4 regions of the Streptomyces sp. NPDC032161 genome follow, and region 1 is predicted to be linked to each of the others. Evidence: riboswitches for the same ligand, from Rfam matches in the RefSeq annotation. Region 1 holds a riboswitch; each other region holds the start of a gene.
What was found. Region 1 has a riboswitch for cobalamin ahead of AB0E67_RS02460 (ribonucleoside-diphosphate reductase subunit alpha). Riboswitches for the same ligand answer to the same signal wherever they lie in the genome.
Positions count from the first base shown of each region.

Region 1 (4,823 bases):
TCTCGACCCCTCCTTGCCCGTCCAGGGCGGCCATCCACTTGAAGCAGAACTCGGCCTTCTCACGGATGGACGGGATGTTCTCGACCGCCGCGAACGCCGCCGCCCGGTCGTCCGGGTCGGGCAGGTAGGTGTCCAGCAGCGTCAGATAGAACTGGACGTGCACGGCCTCCTCGAACAGCTGACGGCTCAGGTACAGCCGCGCCTCGGGGGAGTTGATGTGCTTGTAGAGCGTGAGGACGAGGTTGTTCGCGACGATCGAGTCGCCGGTCGCGAAGAACGCGACCAGCCGGCCGATCATGTGCTGCTCGCCCGGCGAGAGCTTCGCGAGGTCGGCGACGTCCGAGTGGAGGTCGACCTCCTCGACGGTCCAGGTGTTCTTGATCGCGTCCCGGTAGCGCTCGTAGAAGTCCGGGTAGCGCATGGGGCGCAGGGTCAGTTCGAAGCCCGGGTCGAGCAGGTTCTTCTCGGAGTTGATGTCGGTCATTACTGGCAGGCCTCGCAGGACTCGGGGTTTTCCAGGGAGCAGGCGATCGCGTCCGCGTCGGGGACCGGAGCCTGCTGGGCGGGGACGGGGGCGGTCGCCGCGGTACGGCCGGAGGCGGCGCGGGCGATCCGGGTGGCCGGGCGCGAGCGCAGGTAGTACGTCGTCTTCAGCCCCTTCTTCCAGGCGTACGCGTACATGGAGGAGAGCTTGCCGATGGTCGGCGTCTCCATGAAGAGGTTCAGCGACTGGCTCTGGTCGAGGAACGGGGTACGGGCCGCAGCCATGTCGATCAGGCCGCGCTGCGGGATCTCCCACGCGGTGCGGTACAGCGCCCGCACGTCCTCGGGGATCCAGGCGAAGCCCTGTACCGAGCCGTTCGCCTCGCGCAGCGCCTCGCGGGTCCGCGCGTCCCACACGCCCAGCCGCTTCAGGTCGTCCACCAGGTACGCGTTGACCTGGAGGAACTCACCGCTGAGCGTCTCGCGCTTGAAGAGGTTGGAGACCTGCGGCTCGATGCACTCGTACACGCCCGCGATCGAGGCGATCGTCGCCGTCGGCGCGATGGCGAGCAGCAGCGAGTTGCGCATGCCGGTCCTCGCGACCCGGGCGCGCAGCGCCTCCCAGCGCTCCGGCCAGTTCGGCTCCGTGGCGTAGTGGTCGGGGTGCAGCACGCCGCGAGCGGCCCGCGTCTGCTCCCAGGCGGGCAGCGGACCGGACCGTTCCGCGAGGTTGCAGGATGCCTCGTACGCGGCCAGCATGATCCGCTCGGAGATCCGCGTGGAGAGCACGCGGGCCTCGGCGGAGTCGAACGGCAGCCGCAGCTGGAAGAAGACGTCCTGGAGGCCCATGGCGCCCAGGCCCACCGGACGCCACTTGGCGTTGGAGCGGGCGGCCTGCTCGGTCGGGTAGAAGTTGATGTCGACGACCCGGTCCAGGAAGGTCACGGCCGTGCGGACGGTGGCGTCCAGCCGCTCCCAGTCGATGTCCCCGCCCGCGACGAACGCGCCGAGGTTGACCGAGCCCAGGTTGCAGACGGCCGTCTCGCCGTCGTCGGTGACCTCCAGGATCTCGGTGCACAGGTTCGACGAGTGGACGACGCGGCCCGGCTCGGCGGTCTGGTTCGCGGTCCGGTTGGCGGCGTCCTTGAACGTCATCCAGCCCTGGCCGGTCTGCGCGAGGGTGCGCATCATCCGCCCGTACAGCTCCCGGGCCGGCAGCGTCTTGCGGGCCAGCCCCTTCGCCTCGGCGGCCCGGTACGCGGCGTCGAACTCCTCGCCCCACAGGTCGACCAGCCCGGGCACGTCGGACGGGGAGAACAGCGACCACTCGCCGTCCGCGTCGACCCGGCGCATGAACTCGTCGGGGATCCAGTGCGCGAGGTTCAGGTTGTGCGTACGGCGGGCGTCCTCGCCGGTGTTGTCGCGCAGCTCCAGGAACTCCTCGATGTCCGCGTGCCAGGTCTCCAGGTAGACGGCTGCCGCGCCCTTGCGACGGCCGCCCTGGTTGACCGCCGCCACGGAGGCGTCGAGCGTCTTCAGGAACGGCACGATCCCGTTCGAGTGCCCGTTGGTGCCCCGGATCAGCGAACCGCGGGCCCGGATGCGGGAGTACGGCAGACCGATGCCGCCCGCGTGCTTGGAGAGGCGCGCCACCTGGTGGTAGCGGTCGTAGATCGAGTCGAGCTCGTCGAGCGGGGAGTCCAGCAGATAGCAGGACGACATCTGCGGGTGCCGGGTACCGGAGTTGAACAGCGTGGGGGAGGACGGGAGGTAGTCGAGTCGGCTCATCAGTCCGTACAGCGCCGCGACCTCGTCCACGGCACGCGGGGAGTCGTCCTCGGCGAGCCCGGACGCCACCCGCAGCATGAAGTGCTGCGGGGTCTCGACGACCTGACGGGTGTGCGGGTGGCGCAGCAGGTAGCGGCTGTGCAGGGTGCGCAGCCCGAAGTAGCCGAACCGGTCGTCGGCGCCGTCGGCGAGGGAGTGTTCGACCAGCGCGTCCAGGGTGGCGGCGTGCGCCTGGACGAACGCGGCGGTGCGGTCCGCGATCAGGCCCTCGCGGTGGCCGACGGCGACGGACGCGGAGAAGGAGACCGCGCCCTGCCCCGCCGCCTCGTCCGCGATGGCGCGGGTCAGCAGCCGGGCGGCGAGCCGGGAGTAGGCGGGGTCCTCGGAGATCAGCCCCGCGGCGGCCTCGGTCGCCAGCGCCCGCAACTCGGCCTCGTCCGCCCGGGCGCTGCGCCCGCGCAGCGCGGCGGCGGCCACCCGGCCGGGGTCGGTGTCGGGCAGGTCGACGGTGAGGGCGGTCAGGGTCCGCAGCAGCGCGGTCCCGGGCTCGTCGTGTGCGGTACCGGGCCCGTCGTGTGCGGTTCCCCCGGACTCGGCCGCTTCGGACTCGGCCGCTTCGGACACGGTCGCTTCGGACACTGCGACTGAGGCCGGATCGGCTGGCGCGATGGTCACGCGGTGCTCTCCCTCGCTCGGCTCGGGGCCTGCGGGGACGGGCGGCCGGGCAGTACGGGGCCCGGGACGGGGGCACTGCGTACGGCGTCCGCCGGCCCATCCGCGAGGCCCGGGACGTCTGGCATCCGGTTCGGTCGAGCCGGATGCGCTGTCGGCAGGTCGTCGGACTTGCTCGGGTGTGCAAAAGCACACCGAATACACCGTTGCGGGACAGTTCCGGATTCACACCGGATTCCCCTGCGGCGACAGCGAGCATGAGCATACATGTGGGGGCCGCCCGATGCCGCCGCCCCCAGATGTTGTGTCGGTCGACTCGCGTCGAGGCCGTAGAACGCGCACTGCGGCCCTGGGGAGAGGAAGACGGACGGGCCCGCCGCACCCCTCGGGCAAGGGGCGTGGCGGGCCGCTTCCGGGCCGTCGTGGCGGGAACCCTCAGCGATCCGCGCCCGGTGCCGCCGCCGCGCTCGGCGGCTCCGGCACGGCCGGCGGCAGCTCCACCCGGACACCCGGCTCGCCCGTGTCCGCCGTGTAGTCGGCGGGGGAGGTCTCGTCGATGCCGGCGGGCGCCTTCACGGCGTTCAGGACGAGGGTCAGCACCACCGTCACCACCACGTTGAGCACGAACGCGGTCAGGCCGATGTAGCCGATCTCACCGATGCCGGGGATCTTCGCGGAGGGTCCGCCGAAGTGCGACTGGGTCGGGCTGGAGACCCCGTACGCGACGACGGTCCCGTACACCATGCCGATCGCCCAGCCCGCGAGCAGTGCCCAACGGTGGAACCAGCGGGTGAACAGGCCGCCGACCAGGGCCGGCATGGTCTGGAGGATCCAGATCCCGCCCAGCAGCTGGAAGTTGATCGCGACCGTCTTGTCCATGGTGAGGACGAAGGCCAGCGCCCCGACCTTCACCAGCAGCGACACCAGCTTGGAGACCTTGGTCTCCTCCTCCGGGGTCGCGTCCGGTTTCAGGAAGTCCTTGTAGATGTTGCGGGTGAAGAGGTTCGCCGCCGCGATCGACATGATCGCGGCGGGCACCAGCGCGCCGATGCCGATGGCGGCGAACGCGACGCCCGCGAACCAGTCGGGGAACATGTTCTCGAACAGCTGCGGGATGGCCAGCTGCCCGTTCTCCACCTTGATCCCGGCGGCGATCGCCATGAAGCCGAGGAGCGCCAGCATGCCCAGCATCAACGAGTACAGCGGCAGGATCGTGGTGTTGCGCCGGATCACGTCACGGCTGCGGCCGGAGAGCGTCGCCGTGATCGAGTGCGGATACATGAAGAGCGCCAGCGCCGAGCCCAACGCGAGGGTGGCGTAAGCCCACTGGCTCGCCTCGCCGGGTGCCAGGGCGCCGGTCGGCTTCCCGCCGGGCGGGCCGGCGAACTTCTCCTGGGCGGCGGCGAAGATGTCGTGGAACCCGCCCAGCTTGATCGGGATGTAGACGATCGCCACCACGATGACCAGGTAGATCAGGCCGTCCTTGACGAACGCGATCAGCGCGGGGGCCCGCAGCCCCGACGAGTAGGTGTACGCGGCGAGCACCGCGAACGCGAGCAGCAGCGGCAGGTCCTTGACGAACCAGTGCGTGTTCTCGCCGCCGCCGACGCCCATCACGTCCAGCACCGCCTGGATGCCGACGAGTTGCAGCGCGATGTAGGGCATCGTGGCGAGGATGCCGGTGACGGCGACCGCCAGCGACAGCCCCTTCGAGCCGAAGCGCCCGCGGACGAAGTCGGACGTCGTCACGTACCCGTGCCGGTGCGAGACCGACCACAACCGGGGCAGGAAGGTGAAGATCAGCGGATACACCAGGATCGTGTACGGCACGGCGAAGAAGCCCGCCGCGCCCGCCGCGTAGATCGCCGCGGGAACGGCGA
Region 1 covers NZ_JBEZVN010000001.1:590,318-595,140, reverse strand. Annotated here, with positions in the region: gene AB0E67_RS02465 (ribonucleotide-diphosphate reductase subunit beta) at 1-484, opposite strand, end outside; gene AB0E67_RS02460 (ribonucleoside-diphosphate reductase subunit alpha) at 484-2,805, opposite strand; cobalamin riboswitch at 3,082-3,215, opposite strand; gene mctP (monocarboxylate uptake permease MctP) at 3,379-4,823, opposite strand, start outside.

Region 2 (4,823 bases), on a different contig from region 1:
TCCACGTCGGTGAAGTTCGACATCAGGGGCACGGCGCACACCGCGACCCGCAGCACGTCCTCGCCGTGCGGCGGCGCGACCACCGACTCGCGCACGGCGCCGCGCAGCGAGACCCGGAGCCCGTCCTCCTCGTCGATGCCGAGGCCGTGCGCGAAGGGCAGCACCCCGTACGTCGGGCGGCCGGTGATCTCGCGCAGCATCTCCAGGCCCGGCTCCAGCAGCGACACGTCGCCGCGGAACTTGTTCACGAGATAGCCCGCGACCAGCGCCTGGTCCTCGGCGGAGAGCAACGCCGTCGTACCGAAGAACGACGCGAAGACGCCGCCCCGGTCGATGTCCCCGACCACCACCACCGGGAAGCGCGCCGCCCGGGCGATGCCCATGTTCACGATGTCCGTGCGCCGCAGATTGATCTCGGCCGGGCTGCCGGCCCCCTCGCAGATCACCGCGTCGTACGTGCTCCGCAGCCGCTCCAGGCAGTCCACGACCGTGCCGAGCAGGGCCTCCTGCCGTCCGCCGTGGTAGCCGCGCGCGCTCATCTCGCCCACCGGCCTGCCCATCAGGACGACCTGGCTGGAGCGGTCCCCGCCGGGCTTGAGCAGCACCGGGTTCATCAGCGCGGACGGCTCCACCCGGGCGGCCGCGGCCTGCATGGCCTGGGCACGGCCGATCTCGGCACCCTCCCGGGTGACGTAGGAGTTCAGCGACATGTTCTGCGCCTTGAAGGGCGCCACCTTCACGCCCCGGCGCGCGAGCCAGCGGCAGATGCCCGCCGTGACGACGCTCTTGCCCGCGTCCGAGGTGGTCCCGGCGACCAGGAGTCCGCCGCTCATGTCCGTCTCCGTCCTGTGTCCGGGCGTCCCGCGGTCAGGAGCCGCGCGGCCCCCGCGGCGGCGCCGCCCACACCTGCGGGCCGGGTGCCCGTGATCCGTCCCCGTCCCGTGCCCCGTACGTCCGCGAGCCGTCGCGCGGCGAGACCCGCGCCCAGCCGAGCGGCCACGCACACGCCGAGGGCCAGCACGCCCACCCGGCGCGAGAGCCGCACCGCGCGTTCGATGTCCGCGGTCTCCACCGCCCGGCCCGCCTCCCCGTTCAGTACCGGGCGGTGCTCCACCCGGCCCCCGTACGCCAGCGTTCCGCCCAGGCGCACGCCCAGCGCGCCCGCGAACGACGCCTCCACCGGGCCCGCGTTGGGGCTCGGATGCTTCGCCGCGTCGGCCCGCCAGGCCCGTACCGCCTCGCGCGGCCGTCCGCCGGCGGCCACGGCGAGCACGGCGGTCAGCCGGGCGCCGGGCCATCCCACGAGGTCGTCGAGGCGGGCCGAGGCCCAGCCGTAGCGCCGGTGGCGGGGCGACCTGTGGCCGACCATCGCGTCCAGGGTGTTGACCGCGCGGAAGCCGACGAGGCCGGGCACACCGGCCAGCGCCCCCCACACCAGGGCGCCCACCACGGCGTCCGAGGTGTTCTCGGCCACGGACTCCACCACGGCGCGGGCGATCTGCGGCCCGTCCAGGGAGTGCGGGTCGCGGCCGCACAGGTGCGGCAGGCGTTCCCGGGCCACCGCGACGTCCCCGGCGGCCAGGGCGCCGCCGACGGCCCGTGCCTCCCGCCCCAGCGAGGTGCCGCCGACCACGGACCAGGTGGCGGCCGCGGTCAGCGCGACGGAGGCGGCGGGGTGACGGCGTACGGCACGGGTGAGCAGCGCCGCACCGCCCACGGCGCCTCCGGCGCAGACGAGGGTGTGCAGCGCGCCCCACCCGCGGTGGTCGCGCCACAGACGGCGTTCGACGCCCGCCGCGGCCCGCCCGAAGGCGGCGACCGGGTGCCCCCTGCGGGGGTCACCGAGCAGCAGATCGCCGATCAGACCGGCTGTGGCGCCGTACGCGAACACGCGATCGGCACGCATGGCTCAGTCGGCCGTCGTGCCTCGGAGGACCTTCGTACGGGCGGCTCTCGGGGAGAGCGCCGGGGCAAGGGACGCACGGCTGCCAGGCATGGCGACTTGTCCTCACTCAGGGTCCGCGCCCTGGTTCGACGTGACCGGCGACCAGAGTCTCCTGGCTCCCGGATCCGCGATTCCCCCGGCCTTCCAGCCCGCTCGCGCGTGCCGTGACTTCCCGGTGTGGGGGACCGCTCCCCGGTGACAGTGGCGGGACCGCGCCGGATTCGCACCGGCTTCCTCTGCTGTCGCCGTAAATGGCTCCGGCAGTCCACCACGCTCTGCGAACGCCCGTCAACTTGCCGTTGACCTGCGGCGGTGCAGTGTGCTGAGGCCCACATCGGGACGGGGACACGACGACGGGCCGGACGCGCGAGGTGCGTCCGGCCCGTCGGGGCTGCGAAAAGGAGGTGCCAGGGGAGGGCCTCAGGCGACGATCAGATAGATCCCGTACGCGACCGCCGCCACGCACAGCGCGAAGCAGACGTACGCGCCCGCGCGCGCCAGCTCCCGGGATCCGCCGGAGCCGCCCCGGGCCGCCGCCTCGGGCTGCTTGGCGAGACCGACGATGCCGAGGGTGAAGACGCCCACCAGCGCGACGGTGACGACGAGGGAGACGCCGAAGACGGAGCCGAGGGCTGCCCAGTCGATTTTCATGCTGCTTCCTTAGACGGTCTGCGGACGGTCCGCGTGTTCGGTCCGGTGCCGGTCACGGCGCTTTCGAAATACGTCCTAGACGGCGGCGGGACGCGCCGGGTCCTGGGCGGTGGCGGTCGGGGCGGCGGCCGCGGGCGTGGCCGGGATGATGGTCATGAGGTCCTGCGCCGCGGCGGTGGCCGCGACGGTGGGCGGCGGGCTGACGGCGGCGATGGCCGTGGTGACGACGCCCGCGGGTTCGACGGCGCTCTCCGAGGGGGCGACGTCCCCGTGGCCGACCGGCTTGCGGCGCGAGACCAGCCAGATCGAGCCGGAACCCACGACCAGCAGCGCCGCGACCACGACGACGCCCCAGGTGCCCTGCTTGGTCAGCAACTCGGCGCCCGCGCCGACCAGGCCCGCGGCCGGCAGGGTCAGGCCCCACGCGACGAACATCCGGGTGGCGGTGGACCAGCGGACCACGCCGCCCTGGCGGCCGAGACCCGCGCCCATCACGGCGCCGGAGCAGGACTGGGTGGTGGACAGGGAGAAGCCGAGGTGCGAGGAGGCGAGGATGACCGTGGCCGCGCTGGTCTGGGCGGCGAAGCCCTGCGGCGGCCTGAGGTCGGTGAGGCCGCTGCCCATGGTGCGGATGATGCGCCAGCCGCCCAGGTAGGTGCCGAGCGCGATGGCCGTACCGGCGGAGACGATGACCCAGACCGGCGGGTTGGCGCCGGGGTGCAGCACACCACCGGTGACCAGGGCCAGGGTGATGATGCCCATGGTCTTCTGCGCGTCGTTGGTGCCGTGGGCGAGGGAGACCAGTCCGGCCGAGGCGATCTGACCGGCGCGGTAGCCCTTGGCGGTGGCCTTCTCCTGGGCCTCGTCACGGATCTTCCCGCCGATCCGGTACGTCAGCCGCGTGGCCAGCAGCGCGGCGAACCCGGCGACGATCGGGGCGGCGACCGCGGGGATCAGCACCTTGGTGACGACCGTGCCGCCGTTGACCGAGGACCAGCCGGCCGACATGACCGCGGCGCCGATCAGCCCGCCGAACAGGGCGTGCGAGGAACTGGACGGCAGCCCGACCAGCCAGGTCAGCAGATTCCACAGGATGGCGCCGACGAGTGCCGCGAAGATGACCTCCGTGCGCAGCCCGTCCTCATTGATGATCCCACCGGAGATCGTCTTGGCGACCTCCACGGACAGGAACGCGCCGACGAGGTTGAGAACGGCGGACATGGCCACCGCGGTCTTCGGTCTGAGTGCGCCGGTCGAGATGGTGGTGGCCATCGCGTTGGCGGTGTCATGGAAACCGTTCGTGAAATCGAACACTAGAGCTGTCACGATCACAATCGCGAGAAGCAGCGTGATGTGTTCCATTTACCCAGGCAATCGTTCGACGTCATTGGCAGGTTGACGGTAGGCAACTTTGGTGAACGGGAGATGAACTGGGCGGGGCTTCATGGTGTCCCCGGGGGACGCTGCGGGGCGGTTCGCGGCCACTGTGTCCGCCGCCCCCGCTCCGTCGTCACTCTTCGTGGTTCCTTCGGTCGGTCGTGTGTACGTACGCCCGGCGGGCTGACAGGATCACGGTCATGAGCGATCAGCGACGGGACGCGAGCGATCAGCAACGAGGTGTGATCGAACAAACCTGGGCCGATCTCCTCACCACCGCCCGCAGGACGGCGGCGGACGGCCTGGTCGTCGGCACGTCGGGCAACGTGTCGGCCCGGGTCGGCGACACGATCCTGGTCACCCCGAGCGGCGTGCCCTACGACCGGCTCCGCCCGCAGGACGTGGTCGGCGTCGATCCGGAAGGAAACCAGGTCCTCGGCGTACTGACCCCCACCAGCGAACTCCCGCTCCACCTCGCGGTCTACCGGAACACCGACGCGGCCGCCGTCGTGCACACCCACGCGGTGCACGCCACGGCGGTCTCCACCCTGGTCCCCGAGGTCCCGTCCATCCACTACGCCGCCGCCATGCTCGGGGGACCCGTGCGGGTGGCGGCCTACGCGCGCTACGGGACCGAGGAACTGGCCGCCAACATGCTGGACGCCCTGCGCGACCGCACCGGCTGCCTGCTCCGCAACCACGGCACCGTCACCCACGGAGCCACCCTGGACGAGGCGTACGACCGGACCGCGCAGCTGGAATGGCTCTGCCGGCTCTGGCTCGCCGCCGTCTCCGTACCCGGACTGTCCCCGGCCCTGCTCACCCCGGCCCAGCTGGACGACGTACGGGA
Region 2 covers NZ_JBEZVN010000002.1:55,632-60,454, reverse strand. Annotated here, with positions in the region: gene AB0E67_RS06090 (cobyric acid synthase) at 1-833, opposite strand, end outside; gene AB0E67_RS06085 (cobalamin biosynthesis protein) at 830-1,906, opposite strand; cobalamin riboswitch at 2,051-2,183, opposite strand; gene AB0E67_RS06080 (hypothetical protein) at 2,366-2,596, opposite strand; partial or broken gene AB0E67_RS06075 (hypothetical protein) at 2,742-2,885, shown strand; partial or broken gene AB0E67_RS06070 (inorganic phosphate transporter) at 2,996-3,958, opposite strand; gene AB0E67_RS06065 (class II aldolase/adducin family protein) at 4,174-4,823, shown strand, end outside.
Region 2: linked by a shared signal. The riboswitch ahead of AB0E67_RS06085 (cobalamin biosynthesis protein) and the one ahead of AB0E67_RS02460 (ribonucleoside-diphosphate reductase subunit alpha) in region 1 are both predicted to bind cobalamin.

Region 3 (4,823 bases), on a different contig from region 1:
GCCCGGCACGGGCAGGCCTCGCGCGCTCGGGCCGTCCTGACTGCCCGCCGGTCCGGGATCCGGACCGCTCCTGGACCGACACCCCGCCACCCTCGCTGGCGGAACAACCATGTTGACGCGGTCCCGCCGGGATCCGGTCCCGGCCGGGATCCGATGGATCGAGATCGGTACACGCTCGTATCCCCGGCAGGCGAATCCCCGCCCGCAGGCCGTCGGCGCAGGTCGTCGGTTCGACCGGCCTCGCGGCCCCTGGCCCACCCCCTCGGTTTCCAGACCGCCGTTCACCGGCCGCGTCAGTCGGCCCGCAGGTAGTCTTCGAGTGCCTGCGAGCGGGACGGATGGCGGAGCTTGGACATCGTCTTGTGCTCGATCTGACGAATCCGTTCACGTGTCACGCCGTAGACGCGCCCGATCTCCTCCAAGGTCCACCGCCTGCCGTCGGCGAGTCCGAAGCGCAGGGAAATGATGCCGGCCTCGCGCGCGGTCATTCCGGCCAGGAGCCTGTCGATGGTCTCCCGCAGGACTCCGTGGATCACGGCCTCCCAGGGCGGTGGGGAGTCGTCGTCCTCGATGAGGTCCCCGAGCTCGACGTCGCCGGCTGCGGTGATCGCCGTGTGCAAGGAGACCGGTTCCGCGGCGTAGTGGTCCAGTTCGAGCAATCGCTCCGTCGAGATGCCGATCTTTTCCGCGACTTGTTCAGGCGTCGGCATGACGCCTGTGTCCCGGAGCATCTCGTGGCGGACTCGCGTGACTCGGTTGATGACCTCGACGGCGTGGACCGGAATGCGGATGGTACGGCTCTGGTCCGCGAGAGCGCGGCTGACGGACTGCTTGATCCACCAGGTCCCGTAGGTGGAGAACTTGAATCCCTTGGTGTAGTCGAACTTCTCCACGGCGCGGATGAGACCCGCGTTCCCTTCCTGGATCAGGTCGAGCAGGTCCAGCCCCCGGCCCGTGTAGCGCTTGGCGATGGAAACCACCAGGCGGAGGTTGGCCTCGGTGAGGTGGTCCTTGGCCCGATGCCCGTCGGCCGCGAGCGCCGCCCACTCCCGTCTGGAACAAGGCTCCGCGTCCGGCCTCTCCGCCAGCAGGCGCTCGGCGTACAGCCCCGCCTCGATCCGCTTGGCCAGATCCACCTCTTCCTCGGCGGTGAGCAGACGGACACGGGCGATGAGCCGCAGGTAGTCCTTGACCGGGTCCGTCGTGCCTCCGTCGGGGAGGAGTTGCGCGGGGAGGGCGTCGGTGTCGTCCTCCGTCTCCACCGGAGCTTCTTCGACGAGCAGCTCACCGGTCTCCGTCTGCCCCGGGCTCATGCCGCCCCCAGCAGCGGGCGAGGGAATCCGCCCGTGCACAAGGCGGGACGGACGACCTGTGTCGGGGTGCCCTCCGCGATGTACCGCCCATCGGTGCCGATCGTCGATGAAATCCTCGCAAGGAAATCCGTGTCCGGCTTTTCGAGCTGCTCGACGATCCTGCGGGCGTACACCGAAAAGGACCTCGAACAACGGCTTCGCACCCCTGTGAACGCCGTGTCGAATACCAAGAGCGATTTACCAGCCATCTGGACCTCGGTACATAGAAGCGAAGCATTCCGAGGCAAATCGACAGACGTTTCACCAGGAATATCTCGGCGGGCTTCCGCAATGGCGAGTCGATCCCTCACTCACTCGAGGCTACCATCGCGTAATCACCGGGAAGGGCCCGCGGAGAGCAAACTCCCACTGTGAGGAAAGTCGCCCTTGACGGCGTGCCGACCGGCGTGAGCAATACGGCCGAGTCACGTGAACAACTCACTACCGGCACCTCCCCCAAAGGCCCTGACCAGGGGTGATCCTCCGATCAGGCCACCGCCTCGACGTTCAGTGCCGTACCGGGGAACGAGCAGATCCGTTGCGGCCCTTTCGGTTGCCCGGCGTCCTTGCGTCGCTGCCGTCGCCCACCCGGAGAGCATGCTTGGCACCACTGCGTCGGTATACCTCGGAGACCTCCGAAGGCAGAACATTCGGAATCCTGAGGGACTGCAATGCTTTTACGCTATTCCGGTGGCCGCGTTCGGCATTCTTCGTCCGGGCCCCCGTTGGCACCGGGCGGCGCTCGATTTCATTGGCGAGCAGGAACTCGCCGTGTTCAGCGTTCGCAGGATCGGATCAATCCCGTTCACCGCATGTCTCCCGTGGCAGCATCACCGCGCGGTGCGGGGACTTCTTTGACCGGCCGTCGTACCGAAATCCTGGCGTCCGAGCCCGGCGACAGGTCCGCCGGATCAGCGATCGACCACCCGGTGCGCGTCGGCGGGCCAGGATCCGGCGCCGACGATGTGCTCCACGATCCTGAACGCCTCACCGATCGGCACGGTGTCCTCGTCCGGATACTCGTCGTGCTGCCCGTTGGAGAGAACGAACCACAGACGGATCCGAGAGGCGGCCCTCCAAGCGGGGCTTCCACGCCCGCGACCGGGGCTCAGGATCCGGTACGCCGCGGGGTGTGGACCGGGATCGCGCCCACCGCGTCCATGCCCCCGCGCCGTCCGCCACACGTGACTTGATTCACCATCCGGATGATGGACGACCTCGCCCTTCCTCGCGCGTCAGCCCGTAGGCTGCGGGCAGCAGCTGGTTCGCCCCCGTCAGCCAGGCGGGAGCGTCGCAAGAGGGAACCCGGTGGGAATCCGGGACTGCCCCGCAGCGGTGAGCGGGAACGACCGCCGTCATACGCACTGGACCCGACGTACAGGGTCTGGGAAGCGACGGCCAGTAGATGTCCTCATGAGGTGAGGACGTGCCCGCGAGTCCGAAGACCTGCCAACTGCCCGCGCACGGACCAGTCGTGCGCGGACATCCCGGTGACCTCGAGGGCGGGTCGGCGTACATACCAGGCGGATGACCGTGCCTTGCCGCACGGGATCGTCTCCGCCCGGTTCGTCATCCCTTCGCGCTCTCGTCCCGTCCCCGGGATCTCAGGGATTCATCTCGCGAAGGAGATCTCCGTGACACCGAAGTCCGCAGCCGCGGCAACACGGGCCACCGTGTACGGCTACCCCCGTCAGGGCCGGAACCGGGAACTGAAGAAGGCCGTCGAGGGTTACTGGAAGGGCCGCGTCACGGCCGAGGCCCTCCGGGCCACCGCCGCCGACCTGCGCCGGAACAACTGGCGGCACCTCGCCGACGCAGGCATCCACGAGGTGCCGACCGGCGACTTCTCGTTCTACGACCATGTCCTGGACACCACCGTCATGGTCGGCGCGATCCCCGAACGCCACCGGGACGCCGTCACCGCCGATGCCCTGGACGGCTACTTCGCCATGGCCCGCGGCACCCAGGAGGTGGCGCCACTGGAGATGACCAAGTGGTTCGACACCAACTACCACTATCTCGTCCCGGAACTGGGCCCTGACACCGTCTTCACCGCCGACTCCGCCAAGCAGACGGGCGAGTTGAAGGAGGCCCTCGCGCTCGGACTCACCGCCCGGCCCGTGCTCGTGGGTCCGGTCACCTATCTGCTGCTCTCCAAGCCGGCTCCCGGCGTGGCCGCCGACTTCGATCCGCTCACCCTGCTCGACCGGCTGCTGCCGGTGTACGCCGAGGTCCTCGCCGACCTGCGAGCCGCCGGCGCCGAGTGGGTACAGCTGGACGAGCCGGCCCTGGTCCAGGACCGCACCCCTGCCGAGCTGAACGCCGCCGAGCGCGCCTACCGCGGCCTCGGCGCGCTCGCCGACCGGCCGAAGCTGCTGGTCGCCTCCTATTTCGGCCGGCTCGGCGACGCCCTGCCGGTCCTGGCGAAGGCGCCGGTCGACGGGCTCGCGCTGGACTTCACCGAGGGCGCCGCCGCCCATCTGGACGCGCTCGCCGCCGTCGGCGGACTGCCCGGCAAGCGGCTGGTCGCCGGGGTGGTCGACGGCCGCAACATCTGGGGCAACGACCTCGCCAAGTCCCTGTCCACACTGGGCACGCTGCTGGGCCTGGCCGACCGCGTCGATGTGTCTGCCTCCTGCTCCCTCCTCCACGTGCCGCTGGACACGGCACCGGAGCGGGACATCGAACCGCAGATCCTGCGCTGGCTGGCGTTCGCACGGCAGAAGACGCGGGAGATCGTCACACTCGCCAAGGGCCTCGCCCAGGGCACCGACACGATCGCCGCCGAACTCGCCGCGAACCGGGCCGACCTCGCGTCCCGCGCGCACTCGCCCATCACTCACGACCCGGCGGTCCGTGCCCGTGCCGCCGCCACGACGGAGGCCGACGCGCGCCGCTCCCAGCCGTACGCCGAGCGCACCGCCGCCCAGCACGCACATCTCGGCCTGCCGCTGCTGCCGACCACCACCATCGGCTCGTTCCCGCAGACCGACGAGCTGCGCGCCGCGCGAGCGGACCTGCGGGCCGGCCGGATCGACACAGCAGGGTACGAGGAACGCGTCAGGGCCGAGATCCAGGAGGTGATCGCCTTCCAGGAGAAGACGGGCCTGGACGTCCTCGTGCACGGCGAGCCCGAACGCAACGACATGGTCCAGTACTTCGCCGAACAGTTGACCGGCTACCTCGCCACCCAGCACGGCTGGGTGCAGTCCTACGGCACCCGCTACGTGCGCCCGCCGATCCTGGCAGGCGACATCTCCCGCCCGGATCCGATGACGGTCCGCTGGACGACGTACGCGCAGTCGCTCACCGACCGCCCGGTCAAGGGCATGCTCACCGGGCCGGTCACCATGCTCGCCTGGTCCTTCGTCCGCGACGACCAGCCGCTCGGGGAGACCGCCCGGCAGGTCGCCCTCGCGCTGCGCGAGGAGGTGGGCGACCTGGAGGCGGCCGGTACGTCGGTCATCCAGG
Region 3 covers NZ_JBEZVN010000017.1:89,466-94,288, forward strand. Annotated here, with positions in the region: gene AB0E67_RS24810 (RNA polymerase sigma factor) at 294-1,313, opposite strand; cobalamin riboswitch at 2,597-2,821, shown strand; gene metE (5-methyltetrahydropteroyltriglutamate--homocysteine S-methyltransferase) at 2,987-4,823, shown strand, end outside.
Region 3: linked by a shared signal. The riboswitch ahead of metE (5-methyltetrahydropteroyltriglutamate--homocysteine S-methyltransferase) and the one ahead of AB0E67_RS02460 (ribonucleoside-diphosphate reductase subunit alpha) in region 1 are both predicted to bind cobalamin.

Region 4 (4,823 bases), on a different contig from region 1:
CCGGACTGCCGCAGCAGCCCCACGGTCACGCGCAGTTCGTCGAGCGCGGACCGGCTGGTGTCCCGGATGTCCTCCAGTGCGGCCAGGATCTTCTCCGGCCGCCGTTCCACGAGGTGGACCGCCACGCCCGCCTGGGCGTTGATGAGGGCGATGTGGTGGGCGACGATGTCGTGCAGTTCGCGCGCGATCCGCACCCGCTCGGCCGCCACCCGCTGCTGCGCCTCCTGTTCGCGCGTGCGCTCCGCGTGTTCCGCCCGCTCCTCCACCGCGGCCACATAGGCGCGGCGCGAGCGCACCCCGTCACCGATGGCAGCGGGCAGCACCGTCCACGCCAGCATCGCCGCGTTGTCCGGGGCCAGCCAGGAACGCGGATCCCACAGCACGGCGACGCCCACCAGAATGGCGACCGACGACATCGCCGAGATCAAGGTCACTCGCCGGTCGGTGTGCGCGGCGACCGTGTAGACCGACACCAGGACGGGGCTGATGACCAGCGGGCTCTCGCGGAATCCCAGCACCTGGAAGGCCACCCCGCAGCCGACCGCCACGGCCAGTACACCGACCGGGTGACGGCGCCGCCACACCAGCGCGGAACAACCGGTGCCCGCCAGCACCACCGCCTGCCAGCGCAAGGAGAACTCGCGCTCGTGCGGCACGATCGAGGCGGCCACGACGGACAGGACGAACAGCACGACCAGGACCAGTGCGTCCATCACACCGAACCCGGACCGTTCCCCCCTTCTCCGACCACTGCTCACCGCCATGGCACCACCGTAGGGTCGACGACCGCATCGGGCATCGTCACGCGGGACGGCCCCGCGGCCTCCGGCATCCGCCCCCCGCCCCGGCCGCCGTCCCCGGAATCCGGTGTCCGCCCACGCCCGAGGCCTCCGACGCGCGGTTGCCGCCCGTGCGCCGAACCGCCGCCGGTGCCCCGGCCGAGGCGCCGGACACGTCGTCACGATCGCCCGGCCGGACGGCCCGACGACTCCATTCGGCCGACGCCCGACCGGCATGACGACGGCCGGCCGACGTGACAACGGACGGCGGGGGCCCGAGCGCCCGACCACCCGTCACGCCCCCGCCTCGGCCACTCCCCCGCGGGCCGTCGGTCCCTCCCCCAGCGCTTCTTGTCGGTTCAGACTCCCTTCGTCGGCGCGACCCGTCCCGCCCACGGCGACAGTTCGGCCGTCAGCCAGCGGAAGACCTGGGGCACCTGGCGCTTCCACAGGCCGATGGTGTGCGGCCCGGTCACCCGGGCCACCACCACCCGTGTCGGGGGTGCCGCCGCGCGCCGCAGCGCGAGTCCGTCGCGGTAGCCGTCGTCGCGTCCGCCCGAGAGATACAGCGCGACGCGCGGAGGGGTGGTCGCATGGCGCAGGATCCACAGCGGGTTGTTGGCCCGCCGCAGCTCCGGGGCGCGGGCCGTGAGGGAGACCCGTTCGGCGGCCGGGTCGTTGTAGCCGGACAGGCCCACCGCGGCCCGGTACCGGTCGGGGTGGGCGAGTGCCATCTTCACGGCGCAGTGCGCCCCGGCCGAGTAGCCGGCCACCGCCCACCCCTTCGCGCCGCCCCGTGCGCGGAAGGTGTCGATCACCATCTGCCGGACGTCCACGCTGAGCCATGACTCGGCGTCCACGACGCCCGGCACATTGGCGCATCCGGTGTCCTGACCGGCCAGCAGATTGGTGCGCGGTTCGACGAGAATGAACGGGGCGATCTCGCCGCTCCGCATCCCGGCCGCCAACTGCGACTGCACCCGCAGGCTGCTGAACCACGCCTTCGCCGAACCGGGGAAGCCGCCGAGGAGTTCGACCACGGGGAACCTCTGGTGCCGGAAGGCCGGCTGGTCGTACTGCGGCGGCAGCCACACGTACACCTCGCCGCGCACCCCCGACACCCGGCCGCGCAGTTGGGTGACGCGGACGTTCCGCCCCATCCGGGCGTCGTGCACCGGGTCGAACTCCTGGACGGCCTTCGGCTCGTTCGCCAGGTCCTTGTGACTTCCGAGTCCGTCGCGTCCGAGGTCCGGGGCTGCGACGACATGGTGTCCGGTGCCGAGCAGATCGGCCCAGCTGTCGTACAGGCCGTTGGTGTTGTTGACCACCACGAAGACACTCAGCACGGCCGCCCCCTGCGCGAGGACGACCATCGCGAGGCGGCTCGCGCCTCGTACCACGGCGGGACCCCGTACCCGCCCCCACAGCAACAGGGGAAGCAGCAGGCTGACCATGGCCAGCGCGATCGTGGCCAGGAAGAAGGGTGTCCCCGTCAGGCTCATCACGCCAGTGAGGATGTCGCACACAGCACGATGGTTTACCCTCTTTTCCACCTTTTTACGTCGAACGCGAGAACCGGGAACCTCGTGTTGACGCCGGTCACTCCCGTGCCTTCGGCAACCGGCCCCCGCTCCTTCGACGCCGGTCGCCCTCGGCCTCCCGCATCGCGCGCCCCGGCCGCGCCGGGAAGGGGCGGGAACGGCCGGGGGACGGGCCCCGGTTTCTCGGCGTGCGATCACTCACATGGGCGCCCTTTGTGCGCCGACGTCGGACAAACGTAATATCGGCAGGTCATCGCCGCGACGGGAGACAGGAAGCCGGTGCGAATCCGGCACGGTCCCGCCACTGTGACCGGGGAGTGGAACCCTTCGACATGCCACTGCGCGCCGCGCGGGAAGGCGGGGGGAACGTCGATCCGGGAGTCAGGACACTGGCCTGTCGCGGGCCCGTTTTGAGGAGCGCGGACTCCCCAGGAGGCTCTACGTGTATTTCGGCATACCCCGCCGCCGCCCCTGCTCTCCCTCTGCCCGTACCCGGCGCGCCCCGCGCGTCGTCGCCGGGGTCATGGCCCTGGCCACCGTCCTGTCGGCCGCCGGTTGCGGCACCGCCGGCTCCCCCGGGAAGCCGGAGGCCGGTGCGTCGTCGGTCGAGGGCTTCCCGGTCACCGTGGACAACTGCGGTGTGAGAACGACGTACGACAAACCGCCCTCGCGCGTGGTCACCATCCATCAGCACCCCGCCGAACTCCTCCTCGCCCTGGGGCTGAAGGACCGCATGGTCGGTACCGCCTTCCCGGACTCGGCCGTCCTGCCCGAGCTGCGGAAGGACTTCGCGGCCGTACCCGAACTGGCGAAGCGGGAGCCGTCCTTCGAAACCGTCCTGGACGCGGAGCCGGACTTCGTCTACGGCGGCTACGGCAGCGCGTTCGCCGAGAACGAGGGCCGGTCGCGCAAGGCGTTCGCCGAGGCGGGCATCGACACCTACCTCAACCGCGAGTACTGCGGCAAGAAGCGGGTGACGATGCGGGACACCTACGACGAGATCACCACCATCGGCGACGTCTTCGGCGTCCCGGACCGCGCCTCCGCGCTGGTGGCCGATCTGAGGGGGCGCGTGGACAAGGCCGTCGCGGCCGTGGGGAAGGGGCCCGACGTGCCCGTCTTCGTCTACGACAGCGGCGAGAAGACCGCCTTCACCGCGGGCGGCAAGGGGCTCGGCAACGACCTGATCGGGCTGGCGGGCGGCCGGAACATCTTCGCGGGGCTCGACGACGTCTTCGGGGACGTCTCCTGGGAACAGGTCGTGGCCCGCAAGCCCGAGGTCGTGGTGATCTACGACTACGCGGGCTCCGGCAGCGTCGAGCAGAAGAAGCGGTTCCTGCTCTCGCAGCCCGCCCTCGCCGACGTCCCGGCCATCAGGAACGAGCGGTTCGTGGTCCTGCCGCTGACCGCGACCCTCGTCGGCATCCGTTCGGCGTACGCGGTCGACGGCCTGGCACGCGGTCTGCATCCCGAGAGCTTCCGGTGACGGGGACGGGGACGGGAACGCCCGTGAGGGCCGCCCCGCCCGACGGGACGACCGAGAGGGCGGTCGACGGAGCGAGTGCGTGGCTCCCGCGCCGCGGCGGCCGGTCGCGGCGCGTGCCCCTCCCCCTCGCGCTGACCGTCCTCGCGCTGCTGCTGGTGGTCTCCGCCACCGCCGGCCTGGCCATCGGCTCGGTGCACGTGCCGCCCGGCCAGGTGTGGGGCATCGTGACGCACGCGCTGGGCGCCGACTGGCAGGAGCCGTCCTGGACCCGCGCCCGGGAGACGATCGTCCTGGACGTGCGGGCGCCGCGGGTGCTGCTCGGTGCCGTGACCGGCGCCGGGCTGGCCGTGGTGGGCACCGCCATGCAGGCCCTCATCCGCAACCCGCTGGCCGAGCCGTACCTGCTGGGCGTGTCCTCCGGCGCGTCGCTGGGCGCGGTCACGGTGATCGTGCTCGGCATGGGCGCGCTCGGGCCCGTCTCGCTGCCGGCCGCCGCGTTCGCCGGTGCCCTGGGCGCGCTGCTGGTGGTGTACGCGACCGCGCGCACCGGCGGACGCATCACCTCGGTACGGCTCGTGCTGTCCGGTGTGGCGACGGCGTCGGTGCTCACCGCGGTGACGAACCTGCTGCTGCTCACCACCGGCCGGGGCCACGAGGCCCGTGCCGTCCTCGCCTGGACCCTCGGCGGCCTCGGCGGCGTCGGCTGGGACACGCTCTGGCTGCCGGGTGCCGCCCTGCTGCTCGGCATCGCCGTCCTGCTGGTACAGGCACGGAACCTGAACCTGCTGCTGGCCGGCGAGGAGTCGGCGGGCACGATGGGACTCGACGTGGCCCGGTTCCGGGCCCGCATGTTCGTCCTGCTGTCCCTCGTCACCGGCGTCCTGGTCGCCGCGACCGGGCCGATCGGCTTCGTCGGGCTGATGCTGCCGCACACCGTGCGGCTCGTCGTCGGCGGCGACCACCGTCGCGTGCTGCCGACGGCCGCCCTCGGCGGAGCCGTCTTCCTGATCTGGGCCG
Region 4 covers NZ_JBEZVN010000055.1:14,200-19,022, reverse strand. Annotated here, with positions in the region: gene AB0E67_RS34340 (sensor histidine kinase) at 1-764, opposite strand, end outside; gene AB0E67_RS34335 (alpha/beta hydrolase-fold protein) at 1,139-2,281, opposite strand; cobalamin riboswitch at 2,551-2,733, shown strand; gene AB0E67_RS34330 (ABC transporter substrate-binding protein) at 2,844-3,806, shown strand; gene AB0E67_RS34325 (iron ABC transporter permease) at 3,920-4,823, shown strand, end outside.
Region 4: linked by a shared signal. The riboswitch ahead of AB0E67_RS34330 (ABC transporter substrate-binding protein) and the one ahead of AB0E67_RS02460 (ribonucleoside-diphosphate reductase subunit alpha) in region 1 are both predicted to bind cobalamin.